Regions from separate parts of the Nonomuraea sp. NPDC049419 genome, predicted to be linked through region 2. Evidence: riboswitches for the same ligand, from Rfam matches in the RefSeq annotation. Region 2 holds a riboswitch; the other holds the start of a gene.
What was found. Region 2 has a riboswitch for glycine ahead of gcvP (aminomethyl-transferring glycine dehydrogenase). Riboswitches for the same ligand answer to the same signal wherever they lie in the genome.
Positions count from the first base shown of each region.

Region 1: another riboswitch for glycine. It lies ahead of gcvT (glycine cleavage system aminomethyltransferase GcvT); the one in region 2 lies ahead of gcvP (aminomethyl-transferring glycine dehydrogenase).

Region 1 is NZ_JBFAQB010000001.1:1,075,057-1,084,147, reverse strand. It holds gene AB0K12_RS05055 (glutamine synthetase family protein) at 1-104, shown strand, start outside; gene AB0K12_RS05050 (aldehyde dehydrogenase family protein) at 114-1,457, shown strand; gene AB0K12_RS05045 (3-oxoacyl-ACP reductase) at 1,464-2,228, shown strand; gene AB0K12_RS05040 (gamma-glutamyl-gamma-aminobutyrate hydrolase family protein) at 2,242-2,946, shown strand; glycine riboswitch at 3,001-3,098, shown strand; gene gcvT (glycine cleavage system aminomethyltransferase GcvT) at 3,229-4,314, shown strand; gene gcvH (glycine cleavage system protein GcvH) at 4,311-4,700, shown strand; gene AB0K12_RS05025 (L-serine ammonia-lyase) at 4,758-6,134, shown strand; gene AB0K12_RS05020 (hypothetical protein) at 6,115-6,630, opposite strand; gene AB0K12_RS05015 (DUF6286 domain-containing protein) at 6,630-7,229, opposite strand; gene AB0K12_RS05010 (alanine racemase) at 7,367-8,560, shown strand; gene AB0K12_RS05005 (DUF3618 domain-containing protein) at 8,565-8,897, opposite strand; gene bcp (thioredoxin-dependent thiol peroxidase) at 9,045-9,091, shown strand, end outside.
Region 2 is NZ_JBFAQB010000015.1:50,639-59,729, reverse strand. It holds gene AB0K12_RS33765 (mannose-1-phosphate guanyltransferase) at 1-2,303, shown strand, start outside; gene AB0K12_RS33760 (FHA domain-containing protein) at 2,571-3,083, shown strand; gene AB0K12_RS33755 (MerR family transcriptional regulator) at 3,107-3,733, shown strand; gene AB0K12_RS33750 (bifunctional nuclease family protein) at 3,862-4,332, shown strand; gene AB0K12_RS33745 (MerR family transcriptional regulator) at 4,480-5,100, shown strand; glycine riboswitch at 5,295-5,392, shown strand; gene gcvP (aminomethyl-transferring glycine dehydrogenase) at 5,570-8,398, shown strand; gene AB0K12_RS33735 (tetratricopeptide repeat protein) at 8,514-9,091, shown strand, end outside.

The DNA.
Region 1 (9,091 bases), on a different contig from region 2:
AGGACGTGGTCGAGCACTACGCGAACAACGCGCGGGTGGAGCTGGCCGCGTTCGACGCGGCGGTGACGGACTGGGAGATGTTCCGTGGTTTCGAACGGATGTGACGGGCTCGCATGAAGATCGTGAATCCGGCCACGGAAGAGGTGCTGGCCGACGTCGAGCTCGCCGACGCGGCCGAGGTCGACCGGGCCGTGGAGCGTGCCAGGAAGGCGTACGCGGGCTGGCGCGCGGTCGCGCCGGGTGACCGGGCGAGGCTGCTGCGCGGGTTCGCGGACCTGGTGGACGCGCACGGCGCGGAGCTGGCCGAGCTTGAGCTGGCCAACGCCGGGCACCCGATCGGCAACGCCCGCTGGGAGGCCGGCGCCGTACGCGACGTGCTGCACTTCTACGCGGGCGCGCCCGAGCGCGAGCACGGCAGGCAGATCCCGGTCGCGGGCGGCGTGGACGTCACCTTCCACGAGCCGCTCGGCGTGGTCGGGGTCATCGTGCCGTGGAACTTCCCGATGCTGATCATGTCGTGGGGCGTGGCCCCCGCGCTGGCGGCCGGCAACACGGTGATCGTGAAGCCGGCCGAGTGGACCCCGCTGACGGCGCTGAGGCTGGCCGAGCTGGCCTTGGCGGCGGGCCTCCCCGAGGGGGTGCTCCAGGTGCTGCCTGGGGCAGGGGAGGTCGCGGGCGCCCGCCTGGTCGAGCACCCCGGCGTGGCGAAGATCGTGTTCACCGGCTCGACCGAGGTGGGCAAGGAGATCGCGGCGAAGGCGGCGCGCCAGGTCAAGCGGGTGACGCTGGAGCTGGGCGGCAAGTCGGCCAACATCGTCTTCGCCGACGCCGACCTGGAGAAGGCGGCGGCGACGGCGCCGTACGCGGTGTTCGACAACTCGGGCCAGGACTGCTGCGCCCGCTCCCGCCTGCTCGTCCAGTCGAGCGTGTACGACGAGTTCATGTCCCTGCTCGCCCCCGCCGTGCTGGGCGTCAAGGTCGGTGACCCGCGCGACGAGGCCACCGAGATGGGCCCGCTCATCAGCGCCGAGCACCTGGCCCGCGTCGCGAGCTTCGTCGACGGCGACCCCTACGTGCGGGGCTCGTGCCCCGAGGGCAGGGGCTACTGGTTCCCGCCCACCGTCCTGACGCCCGAGGTCACCGACCGGGCGTTCACCGAGGAGATCTTCGGCCCGGTCCTGTCGGTGGCCAGGTTCGAGGACGAGGCCGACGCCGTCCGCATCGCCAACGACACCCCGTACGGGCTGAGCGGCTCCATCTGGACCCGCGACGTGGGGCGGGCGCTGCGGGTGGCCAGGGCCGTCGAGTCGGGGGCGCTGTCGGTCAACTCCCACTCCTCCGTCCGCTACTGGACCCCGTTCGGCGGCTTCAAGCAGTCCGGACTCGGCAGGGAGCTCGGCGCGGACGCCCTGGCGGCGTTCACCGAGGTCAAGAACGTCTTCATCGCAACGGAGTGACACGGGATGCAGCGGTTGCAGGATCGGGTGGCGGTCATCACGGGCGCGGCGGGCGGCATCGGGCTGGCCACGGCCCGCCGGTTCGCCGAGGAGGGCGCCAGAGTCGTCTGCGCGGACGTGGACGAGGAGGCGGGCAAGCAGGCCGCGAGCGAGGTCGGCGGCCTGTTCGTGCGGGCCGACGTCACGAACGAGGACGACGTCGTCCGCATGTTCGCCACCGCGTACGAGACGTACGGCAGCGTGGACATCGCCTTCAACAACGCCGGCATCTCGCCGCCCGACGACGACTCGATCCTGGAGACCGGCATCGACGCCTGGCGCCGCGTCCAGGAGGTGAACCTGACCAGCGTCTACCTGTGCTGCAAGCACGTCATCCCGTACATGCGGCGGCAGGGCAAGGGCTCGATCATCAACACGGCGTCGTTCGTGGCGGTGATGGGGTCGGCGACCTCGCAGATCTCCTACACCGCCTCCAAGGGCGGCGTGCTCGCCATGTCGCGCGAGCTGGGTGTGCAGTTCGCCAGGGAGGGCATCAGAGTGAACGCGCTGTGTCCAGGCCCGGTGAACACGCCCCTGCTCCAGGAGTTGTTCGCCAAGGACCCGGAGCGGGCGCGGCGGCGGCTGGTGCACGTGCCGGTCGGCCGCTTCGCGGAGGCGTCGGAGATCGCGGCGGCGGTGGCGTTCCTCGCCAGCGACGACGCCTCGTTCGTCACGGCCAGCCAGTTCCTGGTGGACGGCGGCATCTCCGGCGCGTACGTCACGCCGCTCTAGAGGGGGGCACGCCATGCGGCGTCCGGTCATCGGCATCACCTGCTACGTCGAGCAGGCCACGTTCACGGTGTGGCGGGACACGCCCGCCGCGCTGCTGCCGTACGCGTACGTGGAGAAGGTGGCGGCGGCCGGCGGGCAGCCGGTCGTGCTGCCGCCGGCCGGTGAGCCCGCCGCGCTGGTGGGCCGGCTGGACGGGCTCGTGCTGGCGGGCGGCGGCGACATCGACCCGGCCAGGTACGCCGCGGACCCGCACGAGCGCACCGGCTACGTGCGGGAGTTCCGCGACGAGGCGGAGTTCGCGCTGCTGCGCGCGGCGCTCGACGCCGGGCTGCCCTACTTGGGCATCTGCCGGGGGCTCCAGGTGCTGAACGTGGCGCTCGGCGGCAGCCTGCACCAGCACCTGCCGGACGTCGTGGGCCACACCGGCCACTGTCCAGGGCCTGGCCACTTCGGTGACCTGCCGGTGACGCCCGTCCCCGGCTCACGCCTGGCGAAGGCGCTTGGCACGGTGTCGCTGCCGGAGCCGCTGCCGGTGCCGCACTACCACCACCAGGGCGTGGACCGGCTCGCGCCCGGCCTGGCGGTCACCGCGACGGCGGCGGACGGCACGATCGAGGCGGTGGAGCTGGAGGGCGCCGGGTTCGCGATGGCGGTGCAGTGGCACCCGGAGGTGGCGGAGGATCGGGCGCTCTTCGAGACGCTGGTCGCGGCCTGTTGAACCACGAACGCGACAACAGCCCCATATCCCCACTAGGCTGGCGGACATCACCGACGAAACCGTGCGGGAGAGTGCCCTGACAGCCGGTCAGGGCCCCTGAAGGAGCAAGCCCTCCCCGCGAACCTCTCAAGGCAAAGGACCGCACGGCTACGGTGTCTCTGGAAAGCAGGCCCTCGGGGCCTCGCCGAAGGTGAAAGTCCGGCAAAAGTCGGGCGAAGCTCTCAGGCACCGATGACAGAGGGGGAGGATGCTGGCATCCACTCCTGTCCTGAGGTGCGTCCAATGTCCCGACCGACACCGCTCCGAGACGTTCACGAGAGCCTCGGCGCCACCCTGACCGACTTCGCCGGCTGGCTCATGCCCCTCCGGTACGGCAGCGAGTCCGCCGAGCACCGGGCCGTCCGCGAGGCGGCCGGTCTGTTCGACCTGTCGCACATGGGCGAGATCTTCCTGACCGGCCCGCAGGCCGCCGAGGCGCTCGACTACGCGCTGGTCGGCCACCTGTCGGCGCTGGCCGTCGGCCGGGCCCGCTACACCATGATCGTGAACGAGCGCGGCGGCGTGCTCGACGACCTCATCGTCTACCGGCTCGGTGACGAGGAGTTCATGGTCGTGGCGAACGCCTCCAACTACGAGAAGGTGGCCCGCGAGCTGCAGGAGCGCGCGAAGGCGTACGACGCGGTGGTCGAGGACCGCTCCGACCGGTACGCGCTGATCGCCGTCCAGGGCCCGCGCTCGCAGGAGATCCTGGCCACGCTCACCGACGCCGACCTGGCCGGGCTCAAGTACTACGCCGGTCTGCCCGGCACGGTGGACGGCCGGCAGGCGCTCATCGCCCGCACCGGTTACACCGGCGAGGACGGCTTCGAGCTGTTCGTCGCGGGCGAGGACGCCGTCCCGCTCTGGCACGCGCTCACGGCGGCCGGCGAGCCGTACGGGCTCAAGCCCGCGGGCCTGTCCAGCCGCGACACACTCCGCCTCGAAGCCGGCATGCCGCTGTACGGCAACGAGCTCAGCGCGGAGCTGACCCCGTTCGACGCGGGGCTGGGCAGGGTGGTGAAATTCGACAAGCCCGGTGACTTCGTCGGCCGGTCTGCGCTCGAGGCGGTCAAGGACGACCAGCCACGACGCCGGCTCGTCGGCCTGGTCGCGCGGGGCCGCCGGGTGCCGCGCCACGGTTACCCGGTCACCCGAGACGGCGCCGTCGTCGGCGAGGTCACCAGCGGTGCGCCTTCCCAGAGCCTGGGCAAGCCCATCGCGATGGCCTACGTGGACACCGGCGCCGATGCAGGCCTGGCTGTGGACATCCGGGGCAGCCATGAACCTGTGGACCTGGTCGAGCTGCCCTTTTACAGGAGGAACAAGTGAGCAACATCCCTGACGACCTGAGCTACACCAAGGAGCACGAGTGGGTGCGCGGTGTCGAGGACAGCGTCACCGTGACCGTCGGCATCACGGCCTTCGCCGCCGACTCCCTTGGTGACGTCGTCTACGTGCAGCTCCCCGAGGTCGGCAGCAACGTCGAGCCGGGTGACTCCGTCGGCGAGGTGGAGTCGACCAAGTCGGTGAACGAGATCTACACGCCGGTCGGCGGTGAGGTCGTCGAGGTGAACCAGGCGGTCGTGGACGACCCGAGCCTGGCCAACAGCGACCCGTACGGCGAGGGCTGGATGTTCAAGGTCCGCGTGGAGGGCGACCCCGAGGAGCTGCTCTCGCCTGAGGAGTACACCGCCCTGACCGCGGGCGACTCCTGACCCACCCGCCGGGGCCCGCCGAGCCGGGCCCCGGCCCTTCATGAAGGGCGCACATCAATGGCGATCAGCGTCTTCGACCTCTTCAAGATCGGCATCGGCCCGTCGAGCTCCCACACGGGCGGCCCGATGGCCGCCGCTCACAAGTTCGCCCGCGGCCTGCACCAGGACGGCCTGCTCGACCAGGTGTCCCGCGTCGAGGTCATCCTGTACGGCTCGCTCGGCCTGACCGGCAAGGGCCACGGCAGCGACAAGGCCGTCCTGCTGGGCCTGTCGGGCGACAAGCCCGAGCTGGTCGACGTCGACACCGTGGACGCCCGCGTCGCCGCCATGCGCGAGTCGGGCACGGTCCCGCTCTTCGGCACTCATGAGATCCCGTTCGTCGTCGGCGAGCATCTCGTCTTCGAGCGCAAGATCTCGCTGCCCGAGCACCCCAACGGCATGCGCTTCACCGCCTGGGACGCCTCGGGCGAGCGGCTGCGGGAGAAGGTCTACTTCTCCGTCGGCGGCGGCTTCGTGGTGGACGAGCAGGCCACCGGCGCCGACCGCATCAAGCCCGACGACACCGTCCTGCCCTACCCGTTCACCACCGCCGAGGAGCTGCTCAAGCACTGCTCCGCCACCGGCCTGTCGATCTCCGCGCTGATGCTGGAGAACGAGAAGGCGTTCGGCCGCACCGAGGAGGAGATCAGGAGCGGCCTGATGAACCTGTGGCGGGTCATGTCCGAGTGCGTCACGCGCGGCATCGCCAAGGAGGGCGTGCTGCCCGGCGGCCTCAAGGTCAAGCGCCGCGCCAACCAGCTGCACCGCCGCCTGCAGTCCGAGCCGCCGGAGAAGGACCCGTTGCAGGCGATGGACTGGGTGACGCTGTTCGCGCTGGCCGTCAACGAGGAGAACGCGGCGGGCGGCCGGATCGTCACCGCCCCGACCAACGGCGCCGCCGGCATCATCCCGGCCGTGCTGACCTACTACACCCGGTTCGTCCCGCACGCCGACGACGACGGCGTCATCAGGTTCCTGCTGACGGCGGGCGCGATCGGGGTGCTGTTCAAGGAGAACGCCTCGATCTCCGGCGCCGAGGTGGGCTGCCAGGGCGAGGTGGGCTCGGCCTGCTCGATGGCCTCGGCGGGGCTCACCGAGGCGCTGGGCGGCACGCCCGAGCAGGTGGAGAACGCCGCCGAGATCGGCATCGAGCACAACCTGGGGCTGACCTGCGACCCGATCGGCGGCCTGGTGCAGATCCCGTGCATCGAGCGCAACGCGGTGGCCTCCAACAAGGCGATCACCGCGGCCAGGATCGCGCTGCGCGGCGACGGCAAGCACTTCGTCTCGCTCGACCGGGCCATCAAGACCATGCGCGACACCGGCCGGGACATGCTCGACAAGTACAAGGAGACCTCGCGCGGCGGCCTCGCGGTCAACGTGATCGAGTGCTGACCTGACGCCGTACGTGCAGGCGGACCACGGCGGGGCACTCGTCGTCGCGGACCTCGCGCCGGATCCGACCCACGATGTCCTGGTCCAGCTTGCTCACGATCGCGCCGACGTCGGCGGCGGCCGGGCAGGTCAGGCCGATGCGCAGGCCGTCGGCGGCCACCCGGACGCCTGCCCTGCCCAGCCCGTCCACGCCCTTGAGCCCGACGAACAGCATCGCGGTGCCGGTGCCGTTGTGGGTGCCGCGGCGGCCCCAGCCGAGGCTGAGCAGCAGCCAGCGCAGCGCGAGCAGGGTCAGGAAGAGCAGGGCGAAGGCGACGAACCAGAGCGGCCACGGCTCCTCGGCCAGCGTCTTCCTGGCGGCGGGGGGCAGCACCTTGGCGGCCGGCGGCAGGTCGAAGAAGCGGTTCTGGCCGCGTAGCCACGCGTACCCGCCGAGGGCCAGCAGGATCGCCCCGACGACCGCGAGTCCTACCCGGTTGCCCGCGTACTGGCGCATCAGGCGGCCCTCCTGCGCAGACGGACGACGACCTCGCAGGTGCTCAGCGTGCCGACGCCGGCCAGGCGGTCGCCCACGACGGTGCCGACCTGCCTGAGCATCTGGCCCGAGCTCTCCCCGCTGGTCATGACCGTGACCTCGATCGTGCGGCGGCGCAGCCTGACGCTCGCCCGCTCCACGCCGGCCACCTGCTGGGCTGCCGCGCGCAGGGTGCGGCGCAGGCCCGCACGGGTGATGCCGATGACGATGAGCGGGTCGTTGGTCTCCACCGGAACCAGCCGGGTACGTCCCGGCATGATCGCGAGCAGCAGCATGAGCGCGCCCGCCCCGGCCAGGCCCATCGCCACGGTCTCCAGCTCCGGCCAGGTGCTCCGGCTCGCCAGCTCGATCAGCTCGTTGACCGGCACCCAGCCGAGCGGCCTGCCGAGCAGCGCGGCGACCACCTCGGCCGCGGTCGCACCCAGCCCGGCGGCCAGCGTGAGCGCCACGAGGGCGCCGGGGACGGTACGCGCCGGCCGCAGCGCCCTGGTCGCCCGGCGCAGCCCGGTGTTCCGCGGGGCGACGACGGCACCGGGCAGGAGCTGCTGAAGCGTGGTCATCACACCGACAGACGTACAGGCAGGGCGCCGGGGCGGTACCGCGCCCTCGCCGCCGGTTTGCCCGATCATTACGGGGACCGCAACTAACACGAACAAGCCTCATGTTCATTTGCCCGATATGCGGATACGCTGCCGGTATGGATGACCGGCAGCGGTACGACCGGGCCACCGCCGCCCTCGAACCGCCGTTCGCGCTGCTCGACCTCGCCGCCCTGCGGGCCAACGCCGCCGGCCTCGTACGCCGCGCCGCCGGCAAGCCCATCAGAGTGGCCACCAAGTCCGTACGCAGCCGGGCACTCCTCGACCGCGTCCTCGCCATGGACGGCTTCCGCGGCCTCATGGCCTTCACCCTGCCCGAGGCGCTCTGGCTCGCCGGGCACGGCCACACCGACATCCTCGTCGCCTACCCCACCGCCGACCGGCACGCCCTGGCCGCACTCGCGGGAGACGCCCGGGCCGCCGAACGGATCACCGTCACCGTCGACTCGGCCGCCCACCTCGACTTCATCGAGGCCGCCGTGGCGGGCGTCCGGCCGCGCGCCGAGATCAGGCTCTGCCTCGACATCGACGCCGGCTACGTCGCCTTCGGCGGCAGGTTCAGGGCCGGTGCGCTGCGCTCCCCCATCCGCGAGCCCGACCAGGCCGCCGACCTCGCCGCGAGCATCGCCAAGCGGCCAGGACTCCGCCTCGCCGGGCTGCTGGCCTACGAGGCGCAGATCGCCGGCGTCGGCGACGACCCGCCGGGCAACGCCGTCTACGCCCGGCTCATCAGGCTCATGCAGGCCCGCTCCGCCAGGGACCTCGTGCCGCGCAGGGGCAGGATCGTCAACGCCGTACGCCAGGTCGCCGACCTCGAGTTCGTCAACGGCGGCGGCACCGGCAGCGTCGAGCGGACCGTCCGCGAGAAGGCCGTCACCGAGGTGGCCGCAGGGTCCGGCCTGTTCCATCCGCGGCTCTTCGACTTCTACCGCGCGTTCACCGGGGTGCCCGCCGCGCTCTTCGCGCTCCCCGTCGTACGCCGCCCGGCCAGGGACGTCGTCGCCGTGCTCGGCGGCGGCTACATCGCCTCGGGGTCGCCGGAGCCCAGCAGGGCGCCGCACCCGTACCTGCCGGCCGGGCTGCGCTACGCGCCCGACGAAGGCGCGGGCGAGGTGCAGACCCCGCTGCTCGGCCAGGCGGCCGAGGACCTGCGGATCGGCGACCGGGTCTATTTCCGGCACGCCAAGGCGGGCGAGCTGTGCGAGCGCTTCGACACGCTGCATCTGGTCGAGGGCGACGCGCTGGTGGAGTCGGTGCCGACCTACCGGGGCGAGGGGCGTACGTTCCTCTGAGCGGTCAGCGGCGCTTGCGGCGGCGGCGCATGAGCACGATGGCCGCCCCCACGACCAGCACCGCGCCGATCCCGATCAGCACCGGGCTCAGATCGGGCCGCTCGTCGTCCCACATCTGGTCGGGGTTGTCGCCGAACTCCGCGGGCCTGGCCGTCACCCCAAGCGCGTCGCCCATCGACGCGACGAAGTGCCCCGCCCTGGTCTTGACGTCTTCCACCGTGCGCTCGGCGACCCGCTTCGGGCTCACCCGGTCGGCGATGGCGTCGACCGTCCGCGCCAACTCCGCGCGCGTCCGCGCGATCTGCCGCTCCAGCTCATCGGGATCGGTGTCAGCCATGGCTCTCCTTTCGACCGTACGCGTGCCCTCAGCGGCGAGGCGTTCGTTCCGGTCGTGATCAGTCTGTCAGGTCGGCGCCCCGGACGGCACGGCGGCCGCGCAGTGAGTCGGGCCGGTAGGTTGGTGGCAGTTAATCAGGAGGGCCCAGTGACAGAAACCAAGCTCGCGCCCGGCGACGCCGCACCCGAGTTCGC
Region 2 (9,091 bases):
ACGAGCTGGGCATGAGCCTGCAGTACGCCACCGAGGACGTCCCGCTCGGCACGGCGGGCAGCGTCAAGAACGCCGCCGACCGCCTGCGCGACGACCGTTTCCTGGTCCTCTCCGGAGATGCCCTGACAGACATCGACTTATCGGACATGATCCGTTTTCATCGTGAAAAAGGCGCGCTTGTCACGATCGGTCTGAAAAGGGTCCCCAACCCGCTCGAATTCGGGATCATCATCGTGGACGAGGAGGGCCGGGTCCAGCGCTTCCTGGAGAAGCCGACCTGGGGCCAGGTCTTCTCCGACACCGTCAACACCGGCATCTACGTCATGGAACCCGAGATCCTCGACGCCGTCGCCACCGGCGAGCCCGTCGACTGGTCCTCGGACGTCTTCCCCGCCCTCCTCCACTCCGGCGCCGCCATCTACGGCTACGTCGCCGACGGCTACTGGGAGGACGTCGGCACCCACGACAGCTATCTCAAGGCCCAGGCCGACGCCCTGTCCGGCCGGGTCGCCCTCGACATCGGCGGCTTCGAGCTCTCACCCGGCGTGTGGGTCGCCGACTCCGCCTCCGTCGACCCCGACGCCGTGCTCAAGGGCCCGCTGCTCATCGGCGACTACGCCAAGGTCGAGGCGGGGGCCGAGCTGCGCGAGTACACCGTGCTCGGCAACAACGCCGTCGTCCGCGAGGGCGCCTTCCTGCACCGCGCGATCGTCCACGACAACGTCTACCTGGGGCCGGGCGCCCACCTGCGCGGCTGCGTCATCGGCAAGAGCACCGACGTGATGGCCGGCGCCCGCATCGAGGAGAACGCGATCATCGGCGACGAGTGCGTCATCGAGGCCGAGGCGTACGTCTCCAGCGGCGTCCGCGTCTATCCGTTCAAGACCATCGAGGCCGGCGCGGTGGTCAACACCAGCGTCATCTGGGAGTCGCGCGGCCAGCGCAACCTGTTCGGCCCGCGCGGCGTCAGCGGCCTGGTCAACGTCGAGATCACCGCCGAGCTGTGCGTCCGCCTGGCCAGCGCGTACGCCACCACCCTGAAGAAGGGCGAGCACGTCGTCACCTCCCGCGACTGCTCGCTGGCGGCCAGGGCGCTCAAGCGGGCCGTCATCGGCGCGCTGACCGCGGGCGCCATCAACGTCCTCGACCTGGAGGCCGCTCCGCTGCCCGTCACCCGCTTCCACACGGCCAGGGTGTCGGCGGCCGGCGGCATCGCGCTGCGCACCACCCCCGGTGACCCGCAGAGCGTGGACATCGTCATCATGGACGACCGCGGCGCCGACCTGCCGCCGGCCGCCCAGCGCAAGCTGGAGCGGGTCTTCTCCCGCCAGGAGTTCCGCCGCGCCTTCCCCGGAGAGATCGCCGAGCTGACCTACCCGGCGCGGGCGGTCGAGGACTACACCCACGAGCTGCTGCGCCACGTCGGCGTGAGCGGCGTCAGGGACATGAAGGTCGTCGTCGACTGCGCGGGCGGCACCTCCTCGCTGGTGCTGCCCACGCTGCTGGCCAGGGTCGGCGTCGAGGTGCTCACGGTCAACGCCAGGCTCGACGACGTCTCGCCCACCGAGACGCTGGCCGAGCGCCGCCGCGACCTGCAGCGCCTGTCGGAGCTGGTCAGCTCCTCAAGGGCGGCGTTCGGGGTGCGGTTCGACCCGGTGGGGGAGCGCATCGCCCTGGTGGACGAGAAGGGCCAGCTCATCAGCGAGGAACGCGCCCTGCTCGTCGTGCTCGACCTGGTGGCCGCCGAGCGGCGGGGCGGCCAGGTGGCGCTGCCGGTCACCACGACCAGGGTCGCCGAGCAGGTCTGCCGCTTCCACGGCGTCCAGGTGCGGTGGACCCCCACCGCGCTCGACGCGCTCACCTCCGCCGCCGCGGGGCCCGACATGATCTTCGCCGCGGACGGGCGCGGCGGTTTCGTGGTGCCCGAGTTCAGCCCGGCCATCGACGGGCTGGCCGCGTTCATGCGGCTGCTCGGGCTGGTGGCCCGCACCCGGCTGTCGCTCAGCCAGATCGACGCGCGCATCCCCGAGGTCTGGCTGCTCAGGCGGACGGTGCCCACCCCGTGGGCGGCCAAGGGCGCGGTCATGCGCTCGGTCATCGAGGCGGCCGAGGCCCAGCCCGACGGTCACCGCGTCGACACCACCGACGGCGTGCGCGTGGCGCGCGACGACGGGAGCTGGGTGCTGGTGCTGCCCGCCGCCGCCGACCCGGTGACCGACCTGTGGGCCGAGGCGGGCGACATGGACGGCGCCCAGGCCCTGCTCGAACGCTGGGCCCGCGTGGTCGAGCAGGCGGCCGGGTGACACCCTCACGCAGAGTGATCGGAAAGTGTTCGCCGATGACGTGCCCAGAGAGTGCCGCAAGATCGTAATGTAGAAACGCGCGGCGGCATGGACCACGGGGCGGGGGCGGCGGTAACTTTATCTGCGTCCGAACCACAGTGCAGCGCCCCGCCTTGACCTTTGCCGCTGATCAGCGTAAGTTGCGGCATTCGCAAACGTGAAAAAGCGAAGCGAGGCGCGCCCAGAGCACCGTCGCCGCGTCTTCGCGGTAGGAGGCCGAGCCGATCGATGCCGAGCGTCTACTGCACGCAGTGCGGGCACGCCAACCCCGAGGATGCCCGTTTCTGTTCCCGTTGTGGGTCGCCGCTGACCAGACCCGAGGTCTCCGGGGACACCACCTCGACGATCTCCATAGCGGGAATCGAGGCGTACGAGGCTGAGACCGGTGACATGCTTCTGGCCGAGCGGGCGATCGTCGAGCAGCTCCCGCCCGGCACGGCGTTGCTCACGGTGACCAGGGGCCCCAATCAGGGGAGCCGTTTCCGGCTGGACAAAGACCTCACCACGACGGGGCGCCATCCCGAGAGCGACATCTTCCTCGACGACATCACGGTCTCGCGCCGCCACGTCGAGTTCTACCGCCACCGCGGCGGCCAGTTCTCCGTGCGCGACGTGGGCAGCCTCAACGGCACCTATGTCAATCGGGAACGCATCGAGGAGGTTCCTTTGCACTCGGGAGACGAGGTGCAGATCGGCAAGTTCCGCCTTCTCTTCCTGATGCGGGGCAACTCCGGCGTATGACTTCTCAGGCGGCACGCTCGCACATGAGCATCGGGGAAGTGCTCGCGCTCCTGCAGGGCGAGTTCCCCGATGTGACGATCTCCAAGATCAGGTTCTTGGAGGGCGAAGGGCTGATCGAGCCCGAGCGCAGCCCCTCCGGCTACCGTAAGTTCACGCACCTGCACGTCGAGCAGCTGCGCTTCATCCTGACCGAGCAGCGCGACCACTACCTGCCGCTGCGCGTGATCAAGGACAAGATGGCCGAGAGCTTCGGCCGCCCGCGCGCGGTGCAACAGGCGCAGGAGGTCAAGCTCAGCAGGGCCGAGCTGCTCGAGGCGGCGGGCATCGACGACGAGACGCTCACCGAGCTGGAGGACTACGGCCTCCTGGTCCCCGTGGCCAGGCGCTACGACGAAGAGGCGCTCAAGGTGGCCCGCGCCGTGGGCGCCCTGGCCAGGTTCGGCCTGCACGCCCGTCATCTGCGGGCGGTCAAGGCGGCGGCCGAGCGTGAGGCGGGGCTGGTCGAGCAGACCGTCGCCCCGATACTCAAGCGGCGCCGCCCGGGAGCCATCGGCGAGGCCGACGAGGTCGCCCGCGAACTGTCCATTCTCCTGCTCGACCTGCACGCATCCCTTGTGCGCACGGGGGTGCGGTCGGTCCTGGGCCGTTGATGCCGGAGCGAGCTGGGAGGCGAGGGCACATTCCAGGCCCACTGGGTGTTACGTTGAATTGAACCAGTCAGCAGAAGCGATGTTCGAAGAGCTGTGCCGGGTGACCGGTCAGGAATACGGAGCAGCCCGTGTTGCAGATGGAGGTCGTGGGCGTTCGAGTTGAAATGCCCACAAATCAGCCGATCGTCTTGCTCAAGGAGGCACACGGGGAGCGGTTCCTTCCTATATGGATCGGCATGACCGAGGCCACGGCCATCGCCTTGGCCCAGGCGGAGGAGCCGCCGCCGCGGCCGCTCACCCATGATCTCTTCCGGGACGTGCTGAGCGCCCTGGGTGTCGGCCTGCGCGCGGTCAACATCGTCGCCCTGCGCGACGGCATCTTCTTCGCCGATCTGGTCTTCTCCAACGGCGTGGAGGTGAGCGCGCGGCCGTCCGACTCGATCGCGCTCGCCCTGCGCACGGGGGCGCGCATCTTCGCCAGCGAAGAGGTCGTTCAGGAGGCCGGGGTGATCATCCCCGACGACCAGGAGGACGAGGTGGAGAAGTTCAGGGAGTTCCTTGACACGATCACTCCCGAGGACTTCGGCAGGGCGGGGTAGGTATTTCAGTGCATTTACGCTTCACGACGCGCCGAGCCGGATCGTTGACTGAGCATGGTCACGGTCCTACGGTGCAAGTGAAACCCGTGGCCGCCCTTTACGAACCCCCAGATCAGGCCACGGGATGAGAGAAAGCCGGAGGTCCGCGTGGCGGTCAGCAGCGGCGAGGGAAAGACGGCCGGCCAGGAAGATCCGGTGCGGCGCGAGAGCGCGCGGCAGCGTGCCGGGGAGCAGGGCCTGCTCTTCGACGAGCAGCCGACGGCGCTGCCGGACGACATCGGATACCGCGGGCCCACGGCCTGCGCCGCGGCCGGCATCACCTACAGGCAGCTCGACTACTGGGCGCGCACGGGCCTGGTGGAGCCCACGATCAGGGCCGCGCACGGCTCGGGCTCGCAGCGGCTCTACAGCTTCCGCGACATCCTGGTGCTCAAGGTCGTCAAGCGGCTCCTCGACACCGGGGTGTCGCTGCAGCAGATCCGTACGGCAGTCCAGCACCTGCGTGACCGCGGGGTCGCCGACCTCGCCCAGATCACGCTCATGAGCGACGGCGTCAGCGTCTACGAGTGCACCTCGGCGGACGAGGTCATAGATCTTCTCCAGGGCGGGCAGGGCGTGTTCGGCATCGCGCTCGGCCGGGTCTGGCGGGAGGTCGAGGGCTCCCTCGCGGAGCTGCCGGGGGAACGCGCGGCGGTCGAGGACACCGTCCCGGCCGACCACCCCGCTGACGAACTGGCCCGCAGGCGGCGCGCCCGCCGCATCGGCTGACCTGATCCCGCCTCTCACGTTCGCGCCGGGTCGCACGCTGCCCAGGGCAGGGCACGCACCGGCGCGAAGCGGCGACGGAGCGTCACCCGCCATCCGGCCCTCACCGCCGGACCTGCGGTGAAGTGCGCCCGGAACGGCGGGTGCGGTGCACGGCAATCCCGGCTTACCGTAGTAATCTAGGACAGCAAGGCTGACGACCCCGTGCGGGAGAGTCCCCGGTCCTTCCGGTCCGGGGCGCCGAAGGAGCAACCCTCCCCGGAATCTCTCAGGCAACCGGTACCGCTCGGGCGAGGCAACTCTGGAAAGCAGGCGCGCCCGCCAGGCGTGCCTCACCGACGGTGCAAGCCCTGCACAGGGGTGAAGCTCTCAGGTCGCGGCGCACCACGTGGGGCCGCGCTGACAGAGGGGGAGATCCGGCACTCGCCCGCGCCCCGGCGCCGGTCTCCGTAAGCCTCGGGAGGCACACCCCATGACCGATCTGTCAGCTCCGCCGTTCTCGTCCAGGCATATCGGCCCCTCCGAGCCCGAGCAGCAGCGCATGCTCGAGGCCGTGGGCTTCGAGTCCGTCGCCGACCTCGTGGCCGTCGCCGTGCCCGAGTCGATCAGGGTCAAGGACCGGCTCAGGCTGCCCGCCGCCATCGGCGAGGCCGAGGCCATCGCCGAACTGCGCGCCCTGGCCGGCCGTAACCAGGTGCTCACCTCCATGATCGGACTGGGCTACCACGACACCGTCACCCCCGCCGTCATCCGCCGCAACCTGCTGGAGAACCCGGGCTGGTACACCGCCTACACGCCGTACCAGCCGGAGATCTCGCAGGGCCGGCTCGAGGCGCTGCTGAACTTCCAGACCGTCGTCTCCGACCTGACCGGCCTGCCCGTCGCCGGCGCGTCCCTGCTGGACGAGGGCACCGCCGCGGCCGAGGCCATGACACTGGCCCGGCGGGCCGGCAAGAGCAAGAGCGACGTGTTCGTGGTGGACGCCGACGCGCTGCCGCAGACCAAGGCCGTGCTCGCCACCAGGGCGGAGCCGCTCGGCATCACGCTCGTCGAGCACTCCCTGGACGGCGAGCTGCCCGCGTGCTTCGGCGTGCTCGTGCAGTACCCGGGCGCCTCCGGGCGGCTGCGCGACTTCCGCGCCGTGGCCGCCGCCGCGCACGAGGCCGGCGCGCTCGTCGTGGCCGCCGCCGACCTGCTGGCCCTGACGCTGATCACGGCCCCGGGCGAGCTGGGCGCCGACATCGCCGTCGGGTCCTCGCAGCGCTTCGGCGTGCCGTTCGGGTTCGGCGGGCCGCACGCGGCGTACATGTCCGTGCGCGAGGGGCTGCAGCGCCAGCTCCCCGGCCGCCTGGTCGGCGTGTCCGTGGACGCCGACGGCGACCCCGCGTACCGGCTGGCCCTGCAGACCCGCGAGCAGCACATCCGCCGCGAGAAGGCCACCAGCAACATCTGCACCGCCCAGGTGCTGCTGGCCGTCATCGCGAGCATGTACGCCGTCTACCACGGCCCCGAGGGCCTGCGCGGCATCGCCCGCCGGGTGCACCGCCACGCCACCGCCCTGGCCGAGAGCCTCAAGGGCGCCGGCGTCGAGGTCGTGCACGGCGAGTTCTTCGACACCGTGCTCGCCCGCGTGCCCGGCAGGGCCGCCGAGGTCGTCGCCGCCGCCGCCGAGCGGGGCGTCAACCTCTGGCAGGTGGACGCCGACCACGTCTCCGTCGCCTGCGACGAGAAGACCGGCGCCGGCGAGCTGGCCGCCGTACGCGCCGCGTTCGGCGTGACCGGAGGCATGGAGCCCGAGCAGGCCCCCGACGCGCTGCCCGGCACGCTGCTGCGCGAGAGCGACTACCTCACCCACCCGGTCTTCCACCAGCATCGCTCCGAGACCGCGATGCTGCGTTACCTGCGCAGGCTCCAGGACAAGGACATCGCGCTCGACCGGTCGATGATCCCGCTCGGCTCCTGCACGATGAAGCTGAACGCGACCACCGAGATGGAGCCCATCACCTGGCCGGAGTTCGCGGCCGTGCACCCCTACGCCCCCGAGGCGCAGTCCGAGGGTTACCGCGAGCTGATCGGCACGCTGGAGAGCTGGCTGGCCGAGGTGACCGGCTACGACGCCGTCTCCATCCAGCCGAACGCCGGCTCCCAGGGCGAGTTCGCCGGGCTGCTGGCCATCCGCGCCTACCACCGCGCCAACGGCGAGGGCGAGCGCGACGTCTGCCTCATCCCGTCCTCCGCCCACGGCACCAACGCCGCCAGCGCCGTCATGGCCGGCATGCGGGTCGTCGTCGTGGCCTGCGACGACGACGGCAACGTGGACCTGACCGACCTCGACGCCAAGATCGACAAGCACCGCGACGCGCTGGCCGCGATCATGGTGACGTACCCGTCCACGCACGGCGTGTACGAGGAGTCCATCACCGAGGTCTGCGCCAAGGTGCACGAGGCCGGCGGCCAGGTCTACGTCGACGGCGCCAACCTCAACGCCCTCGTCGGCCTGGCCAAGCCGGGCGAGTTCGGGGCCGACGTGTCCCACCTCAACCTGCACAAGACCTTCTGCATCCCGCACGGCGGCGGCGGCCCCGGCGTCGGGCCCGTCGCGGTCCGCGCCCACCTGGCCCCCTACCTGCCCGGCCACCCGCTGCGCGGCGGCACGCCGGTCGGGCCCGTCTCCGCGGCGCCGTACGGGTCGGCGGGCATCCTGCCCATCTCGTACGCGTACGTCAGGATGATGGGCGCCGAGGGGCTCACCGCCGCCACGCAGCAGGCCATCCTGTCGGCCAACTACCTCGCCCGCCGGCTGGCCCCGCACTACCCGGTGCTCTACACCGGCCGCGGCGGCCTGGTCGCGCACGAGTGCATCATCGACCTGCGGCAGATCACCAAGGAGACCGGCGTCACCGTGGACGACGTGGCCAAGCGTCTCATCGACTACGGCTTCCACGCGCCGACCATGTCGTTCCCCGTGGCCGGCACGCTGATGATCGAGCCCACCGAGAGCGAGGACCTCGCCGAGCTCGACCGGTTCGTGGACGCCATGATCGCCATCCGCGGCGAGATCGCCAAGGTGGCCTCCGGCGCCTACGACAAGACCGACAACCCGCTGCGCAACGCGCCGCACACGGCCGAGTCGGTCAGCGCCGACGAGTGGCCGCACCCCTACAGCCGCAGTGAGGCCGCCTATCCGGTGCCGTCGCTGCGCGAGGGCAAGTACTGGGTGCCGGTGCGCCGCATCGACCAGGCCTACGGCGACCGCAACCTGGTGTGCTCCTGCCCGCCGCTCGAGGCGTACGAGGACTGAGCGGCTCCTGGCGGGCGGGGCTCCCACCCGCCCGCCATTCGCAGGGCGTCAAGTGAGCAGACATGATCGCTCGAAGTCGTTAGGCTCAGGGCGACCGTCCCCACAAGGAGCTCCGTTGACGTCCTCAGAGCTGGAGACCTCACCTCTCGACGCCGCCCGCCGCCTGGCCGAGCGCGGCGACCTCGACGCCGCAGCGGCCATCCTGGGCGAGCTGGCCGGCGACCCCGACGAGCCCGACAGGGCCCAGGCCGCCGTGGGTCTCGCCGTCGTGCTGGAGCAGCGCGGCGACGTCGAGGCCGCCAGGAAGGCCGCCAGGACCGCGCTTGCCACCGGCCACCCCGAATACGCCGCCCAGGCCGCCTGCCACCTCGCCCAGGGGTTCGAGCGCGAGGAGCGCGACGAGCAGGCCAGGGCCGCCTGGCAGGCCGTGCTGGGGGTCGGCACGCCCGCGTACGTGCCGCTCGCCCACCTCGCCCTTGCCCGGCTCGCCGTCCGCGACGGCAACCTGGAGGAGGCCGAGAAGGAGCTGCGCGCGGCCATGGAGGCCGGCATGCAGGCGGGGGACGAGCGGGTCGGTGCGCACGCCGCCCAGCGGCTCGCCGACCTGATGGTCGAGCACGGAGAGCCAGGGGCGGCGGCCGAGGTGCTGCTGGACGCCCTGGAGTTCGCGCCCGAGGACGAGGTGCCGGGCCT